One region of the Pararhizobium sp. LjRoot255 genome, then DNA from elsewhere that is predicted to be linked to it. Evidence: predicted binding sites of a transcription regulator. Region 1 holds the regulator's gene; each other region holds the start of a gene.
The links. Region 1 encodes LexA, which represses DNA repair genes until DNA is damaged. Its sites were predicted from a motif close to TGTTCNNNNTGTGTTCNG; they were not measured.
Positions count from the first base shown of each region.

Region 2: a site for LexA is predicted at 1,635-1,652, ahead of ACSQ2W_RS02900 (energy-coupling factor ABC transporter ATP-binding protein). Genes of this name have one in related genera too.
Region 3: a site for LexA is predicted at 1,761-1,778, ahead of dnaE (DNA polymerase III subunit alpha). Genes of this name have one in related genera too.

Region 1 is NZ_CAXUPQ020000001.1:3,594,329-3,597,599, reverse strand. Features, by position in the region: gene ACSQ2W_RS17265 (hypothetical protein) at 209-427, shown strand; gene ACSQ2W_RS17260 (hypothetical protein) at 421-627, opposite strand; tRNA gene ACSQ2W_RS17255 (tRNA-Cys) at 723-796, opposite strand; gene lexA (transcriptional repressor LexA) at 1,053-1,769, opposite strand; gene ACSQ2W_RS17245 (hypothetical protein) at 2,022-2,354, shown strand; gene ACSQ2W_RS17240 (hypothetical protein) at 2,435-2,710, opposite strand; tRNA gene ACSQ2W_RS17235 (tRNA-Asn) at 2,901-2,975, shown strand; gene ACSQ2W_RS17230 (class I SAM-dependent methyltransferase) at 3,198-3,271, shown strand, end outside.
Region 2 is NZ_CAXUPQ020000001.1:558,385-561,655, reverse strand. Features, by position in the region: gene ACSQ2W_RS02910 (biotin transporter BioY) at 1-173, opposite strand, end outside; gene ACSQ2W_RS02905 (energy-coupling factor transporter transmembrane component T family protein) at 258-881, opposite strand; gene ACSQ2W_RS02900 (energy-coupling factor ABC transporter ATP-binding protein) at 875-1,555, opposite strand; gene ACSQ2W_RS02895 (winged helix-turn-helix domain-containing protein) at 1,671-2,861, shown strand; gene ACSQ2W_RS02890 (VOC family protein) at 2,992-3,271, shown strand, end outside.
Region 3 is NZ_CAXUPQ020000001.1:53,128-56,398, forward strand. Features, by position in the region: gene dnaE (DNA polymerase III subunit alpha) at 1-1,496, opposite strand, end outside; gene ACSQ2W_RS00285 (hypothetical protein) at 1,937-2,518, shown strand; gene ACSQ2W_RS00290 (ABC transporter ATP-binding protein) at 2,545-3,228, opposite strand; gene ACSQ2W_RS00295 (lipoprotein-releasing ABC transporter permease subunit) at 3,247-3,271, opposite strand, start outside.

The DNA.
Region 1 (3,271 bases):
AGTGGTCCGGCAGCGCGAAGTTTGAGAGCTGGAGCGGGACTTTCTGACCGGAGTCACGCGATAACGATTCACTCGATCGTCAAATCGTGCTAGGTTCCATCTGGAGGCAGACCACATCGGTTGTTGCGAGCCGTTTCTGTTTGCCTGCCGGATCGTCCAGTACCGTCTGGGACCTGGATTTGACGCATCCGCGGTGAAGGAGAGCACCATGCATTACAGTGTGCAGTTTTTCACCTGGACGCCCAAAGAGGGCGTCCATCAAGTCGGCTCGACGGTCGAGATCGATGCGGTCAATCCAAAACTCGCGGCCGTGTCGCTTTTGGGCCTCCGGCTGGATGAGACCGGCACGGCCAGGAAACTGGCAGTCCGCGTCTGGAATGCGCCGGATGACAGCCAGGTCGATTGCGAATGCTTCTACTATCATTGATCGCCGGCCGCATTCCGCAATGCTAAATTCTCCTGCGTTTCGTCGCCATTGATTCGGATTTTCAACCGGAGTGCATCGTCATCGCCAGCGCGTTGCCGCCGCGGTGGATTTGGAACGTTTTTACCGGTTTCGCGAAACGTCGGAATTGCTCTTTCAACGCGGCGGGACACGCGTTGTCGGCCGCCGGTCGGCGTAAACATCACGCCGATATCCGTTCATGGCGGCGTGATGGAACACGGTTGCCAACATGGTTGAAGCGGCGACCCTATCCAATTGCGAATATTGTGGAAAATTTTGGAGGCCTCGCCCGGAATTGAACCGGGGTACAAGGATTTGCAGTCCTCTGCGTCACCACTCCGCCACGAGGCCTCGTAACGATCATCTCTTAATCGTGTGACGGGCGTTTAGACCGATTTCCGATCCAGTGCAAGACGCCTTGGCCGAATTCCAGTTTTTTCTCATGGGAGAAACCTGTCTCCCACCGTTGCCGGTCCGCGTCGCGAGGAAAATACCGCAGATCGCTGATGCCAAACCGCAGGCGATTATTGTCAGGGCCCCGCTGACGTCAATTTTCAAAGAAAATCAGCCGCCTGCATCCCCCGGCGCGCGGATACAGGTTTGCCGCTCAATGGTAACGTCGGATCAGGCCCACGAGCTTGCCTTGGATCTTGACCCGGTCGGGACCAAAAATCCGGGTTTCGTAGGCGGGGTTGGCAGCCTCGAGCGCGATCGATGCGCCCTTGCGGCGAAACCGCTTCAGCGTTGCCTCCTCGTCGTCCACCAGGGCGACGACGATCTCTCCAGGGCTAGCGCTGTTGGTATTGCGTATGATGACGGTGTCGCCGTCGAGAATGCCGGCCTCGATCATCGAATCGCCGCGGACTTCCAGTGCATAATGTTCGCCGGTCCCAACCATCTCGAGCGGTACAGAAATATCGTGCGTATTGTTCTGGATCGCCGAGATCGGCACACCGGCTGCGATTCGCCCCATGACGGGGATGGAGACGGAGCTGTTCTCATTGCTGGCCGCGACCGGTTTGGCGGCGACTGGCGCCGGCGGAGCGCCGCGGCTGCCCTGGATGACGCTCGGCGAAAAGCCGCGCTTGGGCTGCAGGCTCATGGAATAGGCCTCCGGCAGCCTGATAACTTCAAGCGCGCGTGCCCGGTTCGGCAGACGCCGGATGAAGCCCCGCTCCTCGAGCGCCGTGATCAGCCGATGAATGCCGGATTTCGACGCGAGGTCCAGCGCATCCTTCATCTCATCGAAGGACGGCGGCACGCCCGATTCCTTCATTCTTTCGTGAATGAACAGAAGCAGTTCCTGTTGCTTGCGGGTCAGCATGAAAGATCACTCCGGAATCGAGAAACAAATCAAGAACGAACACTATATGTTCCATATGTGTTCCGCAAGTCCCATAATTCGTTGAACCTTTTCAAGGTGCGAGTTTTTGGGCTTGCGGCGCCGAAAACCGGCATTCAGCGCTCTCACCGCCGATGTCCGCCTTTGCTGCAACGGAACATTTGCCCCGTCAGGCCGTTTTCCGCTCATGTTGAAACCTGTGGCGGCGGCACGGCCTGCGGCCAGGAGGCAGGGATGGTCGTCCATGGACGTGGTAACAAGGTTTCGCCCGAAGACACGAACCGGAGGGTGAAGATCAGCGGTGCCGAAGCCCGGCAAGGACGGCTTGGCCGCCCTGTGCTGATGGTTCTCATCGCGAGCCTGGTGCTTGCCCTCATTGCCTGGGCGGGGGCAGAGATATTCGGCGAAAGCACCGACAATGATGCGGCGACACAGATTCAGGAAACCACGCCGGCGGCCAAGGACACCGATCAGGGCACCGTCGACAATACTCCGGCGACCGGGGAACAGATGCAGCCGGCGCCGGTTGACAAGAATCCGACCCCGCAAACCGGTTCCGGTGGCTAGGGCCATTGGCGCCTCATCGAATGAAGGCCTCCGACGACGCCCGGCCCTTGCAGCCGGGCCCTTGCAGATTGGCGCCGATTTTACGGCGTCTGCCGCTTGCGCGCCCACCAGACGGAAAGTTTGCGGCGCTGCCGCCGGACGAAGGCGAGGTCATGCGACAGCACGATCAGGCCCAGCGGCACCATCCAAAAGCCCAGAACCGGCAGGAAGCCGAGGATACCGCCAAAGAGCAGCGCGGCGCCAAGGGTGATACGCAAGGTCCGCGACTGAGGCAGGGGCAGACGCCACGCCCCGACAATGAGTTCATGTCTGCTCGCATCGATACCGAATTTTTTCGTTTTCTGCGCTTCTGTCATAAACTTAACTGCCTTACTCTCGATGCCGTGCACCATAGAGCGGATTTGCCTGCGGCTCTTCCAGTGCGCTGCCTTCCCAGATGGGGAGTTCTCCACAGTCAGACAAGATTGTGCACTTTTTTTGAAAAACTGCTTGGCAAATCGGAAAAGCATTTGTATTAGCAGCCTCACTTCTGCAGCGCGCAGATGATCCCTGGTAGCTCAGCGGTAGAGCATTCGACTGTTAATCGACAGGTCGCCGGTTCGAATCCGGCCCGGGGAGCCAGTTTCAAAGGGCTGCACTTATGGTGCGGCCCTTTTTCTTTGCATTTTTTTCAGTGCGGTGAGACCGGCCCGCCTGCTCCCCGGTCGCCTGACCTTACTCACAACTGCGTTGTCGCCTATACTCTGCGGTACAGTTCGGCGCATTGCAGCGGCCTGTCGCCGCGTTCGAGGATGCGTGCGCTGCGGCCAACTTGGTGCGCGGCCCTCACTCCACGGGTTCACCATGACGGCCGAAAAAGTGTCACTGACAAGGGAGAAGGAAACCCTCCTCATCACGCTTTACGCGAAGGCCGGGGA
Region 2 (3,271 bases), 3.0 Mb from region 1:
ACATAGGCGAGCGCGCCGCGCTTGGCGCCGATGATGCAGCCGGCCAGCATCACGCCCATCGATTGTGCGGTAATCGGCACCGGAATGAAGCCGAGCGTGATGGGCGGGATGATACCGAGAACCACGATGATTGCGGTGAAGAGGGCAACAAGCACAAGGTCTCTGGTTTTCATGACGGGTCCTTTGTCTATAGAGCCTTGGATCTAAAGCGCCTTCTCTTCCAAGGGAAGCCGGCAGCGCAACAAAAGCTGCGCAAATCATCCGTTCGGGCCGACGCGGTCCCGGCGAAAGCCGCGCGCGTCGATCGCCATGGCGATCGTATCGGCGTCCTTGAGCGTCAGGATGATCAACGGCGCAAGGATCGTCAACGGCCGGACCTTCAGGCCGCGCGCCCGATGCGCCTCGCGGATCGCCTGGTAGTGGTTGAAGATATCGGGAACGAAACGCAGCACAAGGCCGAAGGCGAGGCCAACATCGGCAGCCCGCACCAGGCCAAGCCGGTCGAGCGGCTGCAGCAGCCGGGTGATCTCGTCGATGAAGTCGCCGGTCGCCGTCGTTGCCGTCACGGCGCCGGCAAACAGGACGATTGCCATCAGCCGGAAGAAAGCCTCGGTCGCCTCGCGGATCGAGGCGAGGTAAACCGTCGCGATCAGCAGGATCAGGAGAGTGAAAAGGATGGGTTTCAGGCGGCTGAGGCCATCGCGGACGGTCAGGCCGGTGGTGAAATAGATGCCGGCGGCGAGCACAAAAGCCGGGACAAGCACGACAAAGGACGAAACGAAATAGAGTGCGACGCCGAGAACGACCAGGATGGCGAGCTTCATGCGCACCGGCATCCGGTGCAGCGGCGTACTGCCCTCGACATTCAGCCCGTTCAGCATTCCACCGCCTCGCGATAGGCACGGATGGTCTCCTGCGCCGGGCCATCGGCGACAAGTTGGCCGTCATGGAACAAAAGCACACGCTCGAAATGCTCGATCAGCGGCAGATCGTGGCTGATGACGATGGTGTGCTCGTTAAGACCGGCAATGGTGTTTTCTATCAGCCGGCGATTCCTGAGATCCAGCTGGTTGGTGGGTTCGTCGAGGATGAGGATGCCGGGACCGGTCACGACGACGCTGGAGATGGCGACGAGTTGCGTCTCGCCGCCCGAGAGTTCGTGGACCCGCCGCCTGGCCAGATGCGTAATGCCGAACCGCGCGAGCACGGCGGCGGTCTTCCGCTCGATCTCGTCGTTCTTCAGGCCGCGATTCTTCAGGCCGAAGGCGATGTCCTCGTGCACGATCGGCATGATGATCTGGTGTTGCGGGTTCTGGAAGATGAAGCCGGCCGCTGCGAGGACGGCGCCATCGTCGCGCACCGTATCGAGCCCATTGACGGTGACCGTGCCGGTCGTCGGCTTGACGAGGCCGTTGATCAGCCGCGCGAAGGTGGTCTTGCCGGATCCGTTGAGGCCGATAATGCCGATGCGCCGCTCGGTGAGCGTCAGGGTCAGAGGCTGCAGAACCGTGCGCTCGCCAAAGCTGACGGATGCGCCGGAAAAGCGTATGTCCAATCCGCGTCCCCCGCTTGTCGATAGGCAGGCTCTATAGGACGAATTCCTGTCCGTTGAAAAGAGGCGTTCGGTTGGGGACTTGAACAAAGTGTGAACATTCGCTTAGATTGTCGTTATGGCGATTCTCGTTTCAAACCGCGATGCGCGGCGTATTTTCCTGAACAAGCAGGGTCTGGCCGCGCCGCCGCACCGGGCACTCGGCAAGGACGGTCTGCTCGATCTCATCCACGATATCGGCTTCGTCCAGGTGGACAGCATCTCGACGGTCGAGCGCGCCCATCACCAGATACTCTTCTCGCGCAACCAGACCTATAGGCGCGAGCATTTGACCGAGCTTCTGGAGAAGGACGGGGCCCTGTTCGAGCACTGGACGCACGACGCCTCGATCATCCCGAGCCGCTTCTTCGTCTACTGGAAACACCGCTTCAAGCGCGAAAGCGAGACGATCATCGAGCGCTGGCGCAAATGGCGCGAAGAGGGGTTCGAGCAGGCCTTCGACGAGACCTACGAGAAGATCCTCCGCGATGGCGCGGTGATGGCGCGGGATTTCAAGTTCGAGGGCCGGGTCTCCGGCGGCTGGTGGAACTGGCATCCGTCGAAGACGGCGCTCGAATATCTCTGGCGCACCGGCAGGGTGGCGATCGCAAGGCGGGAAAATTTCCAGAAGGTCTACGACCTCACCGAGCGGGTCATTCCGGATCATCACCACGGACCGGAAGTCAGCCATGAGGCTTTTATCGACTGGTGCTGCCGCGCGGCATTGGAGCGGCTGGGTTTTGCCACCCACGGCGAAATCGCCGCTTTCTTCGACCTGATTTCGCCGGAGGAAGCCAAGTCCTGGGTCGCCGGCCATCGCGACGAACTGGCCGAGGTGATGATCGAACCGGCCGATGGCGAGAAGCCGCGCCTCTCTTATGCCTTCATCGGCTTCCCCGGCAATCTCGGCGATCTCACTGATCCGCCCGCCCGCCTGCGCGTGCTCAGCCCCTTCGATCCGCTGATCCGCGACCGCAACCGCACGGAACGGCTCTTCGGCTTCTATTACCGCATCGAAGTCTTCGTTCCCGAGCCCAAGCGCGAATACGGCTACTATGTCTTCCCGCTGCTCGAAGGCGACCGCCTCGTCGGCCGCATCGACATGAAGGCCGACCGCAAGGCGGCCACGCTCGACGTCAAGCGTGTCTGGTGGGAAAAGGGCGTGCGGACGTCGTCGGGCCGGATGGAGCGGCTGGAGGCGGAACTGGCACGGGTGGCGAAGTTCGCGGGCGTCGAGAAGGTGGTGTTTCTGGATGGGTGGAATGGGTGAGGCCCGCTGAGCGCGGATCGGGTAGAGGAAGTCACGCATAACCGTGAATGCCCGCTTGACCCGAAGCGGACTCGTATTCGCTCCCGAATTCTGCAACCACAGACACTATTGTCGGACCAGCAGAGGCGCCATGAACCAAGCTATTGCCCTTATCGCGATTGTCGTTCGCGACTACGACGAAGCAATCGACTTTTACGTCAACAAATTGGGGTTTGCTCTGATTGAGGACACCTACCAGCCGGAGCAGGACAAGCGCTGGGTTGTCGTCAGGCCCGCAGGCGAGGGCAGCACCTCATTGCTTCTCGCACGCGCGTCCTCGGCTCATCAGGAAACGTTCATAGGCAACCAGGCCGGCGGTCGCGTCTTCCTGTTCTTGCGGACCGACGATTTCAGCAGGGACTACTCGGCCA
Region 3 (3,271 bases), 3.5 Mb from region 1:
AGCGGCGTCGGATTGGCCGGATTGTTCGGCACCAGCTTGCAGATCTTATCGACCTGGCCATAGGGCATTTCGAGCACGCGGCCGACGTCGCGCAAGGCGGCGCGCGCCTGCAGCGATCCGAAGGTGATAATCTGCGCTACCTGCTCCCGGCCATACTTGCGCTGGACGTAGCGGATCACCTCTTCGCGGCGGTCCTGGCAGAAATCGATGTCGAAGTCGGGCATCGAGACGCGGTCCGGATTGAGGAAGCGTTCGAACAGCAGCGAGAACCGCAGGGGATCGACGTCGGTGATGGTCAGCGCATAGGCGACCAGCGAACCCGCCCCCGAGCCACGGCCCGGGCCGACGGGGATATCCTGAAGCTTCGCCCATTTGATGAAGTCGGCAACGATCAGGAAGTAGCCCGGGAACTTCATCTTCTCGATGACGCTGAGTTCGAAGTCGAGCCGCTCGCGATAGTCCGTCTCGGTGTAGCCCGGTGACATGCCCAGCTTCTGCAGCCGGTCTTCCAGGCCCGCGACGGCCTGACGGCGCAGTTCGAGCGCCTCGGCGCGTTCGGCTTCCGCCGGATCGTCAGAGGCTCCGGTGAACCGCGGTAGGATCGGTCCGCGGGTCTTGAGCACAAACGCGCAGCGCCTGGCGACCTCGATCGTGTTTTCCAACGCCTCCGGCAGGTCGGCAAACAGCGCCGCCATGTCCTTGCGGCTTTTCAGGTAGTGATCCGGCGTCAGGCGGAAGCGGCTGTCATCCGACACCATCGCATTGTGCGCCACGGCCATTAGGGCATCATGCGCGTCGAACTCAGCCGGCGACGGAAAGAACGGTTCGTTGGTCGCGACCAGCGGCAGCTCGAGCTTGTAGGCGAGGTCGATGATCCGCCCCTCGTGGCGGCGGTCATATTTGCCGTGACGCTGAAGCTCGACGTAAAGACGGTTCCCGAACAGCGCGGCCAGCGTTTTCAACCGGGTCTCAGCCTGAGCCGGATGACCGGACTTCAGGGCCATATCAACCGGTCCGCCCGACGCGCCGGTCAGCGCGATCAGGCCTTCCGTTCCGACCTCCTGCAGCCAGGACAAAGCAATGCGGACCGACTGGTTGCCTTCGCCGCCAAGATAGGCGCGACTGACGAGATCGACGAGACGGACATAACCGGCATCCGTCGCAGCGATCAGCACGATCGCCGGAAGTTTCACCAGGTGCTGCGCATGCCCGCGCTTCTCGCCCTCGGCCTCATCCTCCATATCGATCGACAACTGGCAGCCGATCAGCGGCTGCAGGCCGTCATCCATGCATTTCAGCGAAAACTCAAGCGCTGCAAACAAATTGTTGGTGTCGGCGATACCGATCGCCGGCTGCCCGTCCGCTACGGCGTTGCCGATGATCTTCTTGATCGGCAGAGCCCCTTCGAGCAGCGAAAAGGCCGAATGAACGCGAAGATGCACAAACTGCGGAGATGCTTCACCGTCCTGCTGCTTGTCGTTTACTGCATCCGCCATCGCGCACCCCGATTCCCATGAGGGCCGCAGGATATCCCGTTTCCACCCGCCGATGTCCAGATTTCATCCGCGAGGCAGCGGCTTTTTCATGTGACCTACCGCTTGTCCACAGCCGGGCATATGAAGCACCCACTGCTATAATGAGAAAAGGCTCGTCACATGCCCATGACGATGATCGAAAAGCTGGCCACGAACATGGCGATTGAGGTGAAAGCAGCGAGGTCCCGAAGAAAGTCAGTCATTGCAAGGCTCCCTTTTCCGTTATGTTCTCATCTTGTTCTATTTCTGTTCACGCGTCAAGCAACAATACCCACTCGTCCGTTTCAATGATCGGGAGATGGTAAACAGTTTCAATCTGGCTTTCCTCCGGCAGAAATGACCTCTGGACGCTTGCAGGCGGGCCGATTAGTCTGGCGCCGATGACAATCGGGGGATGAACAATGAGGATGTCATGGGCCGTCATGACGGCGCTCGTTTGCTTTTCAGCAATGGCGGCGCAGGCTGCCGAAGCGATCGATCCCGAGCGCATCGTCTCCGCCGCCACCGGCGACTGGGACAAGGACGGCAGCCTGGATCTTACAATGCTGGTTTCAGCGCCTGAGGGCAGCGATGAGGACCACGCGGTCTATATCTATCTCGACGACGGAGATACCGCGCGGTTGAAATTGAAAACCGTGGCGCCGAACAAGGTCTGGGGGGACCTGGTCATGGCCGGTCGAGCCCCCTTGATCGCTGCCTTGCCGAACGGCTCGATCCTGATCACGTCACATAACGACTCCATCGGCCGCAACCGCTGGGAGCAGAAGCTGACCGTCGCCTACCGCAATTTCGATTTCGTGGTCGCCGGATACACGTATTCGTCCTACGACACGCTCGACCTCGACAACACCTCGGAATGCGATTTCAACGTGCTCACGGGCAAGGGCAAGAGCAATGGCAAGCCGATCGCTACCAAGGGCGAAATTGTGCTGCTGAAAGATTGGTCGGACGATCGCGGCCAGTCGGCCTGTGGCAACGAATAGGGTTGCCTCGCCGCGCCGTGTTCCTGCTAAAGTTCCACGACCTTGCCATCCTCGATGGTGACGCGGCGGTCCATGCGCGACGCGAGCTCATAATTGTGCGTGGCGATCATTGCCGCGAGCCCTGATTGACGCACCAGCGCTTCCAGAGCTTCGAAGACATAGCCTGCCGTTTCCGGATCGAGATTGCCGGTCGGTTCATCGGCCAGCAGCACCAACGGCGCATTGGCGACGGCCCTGGCGATCGCAACACGCTGCTGTTCACCGCCAGAAAGCTCAGAGGGGCGATGCTCGGCGCGATGGCCGATGCGCATATAGTCGAGCAGTGCCGCGGCCCGTTCGCGCGCCTCGGCCTTTGCGAGACCGGCGATCAGCTGCGGCATCATGATGTTTTCGATCGCCGTGAATTCCGGCAGCAGGTGGTGGAACTGGTAGACGAAGCCGATGTCGTTGCGGCGGATCGCCGTGCGTTGCTCGTCGCCGAGCATGCCGCAGGATTGGCCGTTGATCAGCACCTCGCCGGCATCCGGTCGCTCGAGCAGCCCTGCCAGATGCAAAAGCGTCGACTTGCCGGTGCCGGACGGCGCCACGAGTGCGACGGTCTGCCCCCCATGCAGGGAAAAGTCGGCGCCCTTGAGGATCGACAGGACCCCCTCGCCCTGGGTGTAATGACGCTCGACGCCGGAAAGCTGCAATGCCACGCGCGCATTCATCGTGTCTGTAATCCTTATTTATTCATAGCGCAGAGCCTGAACC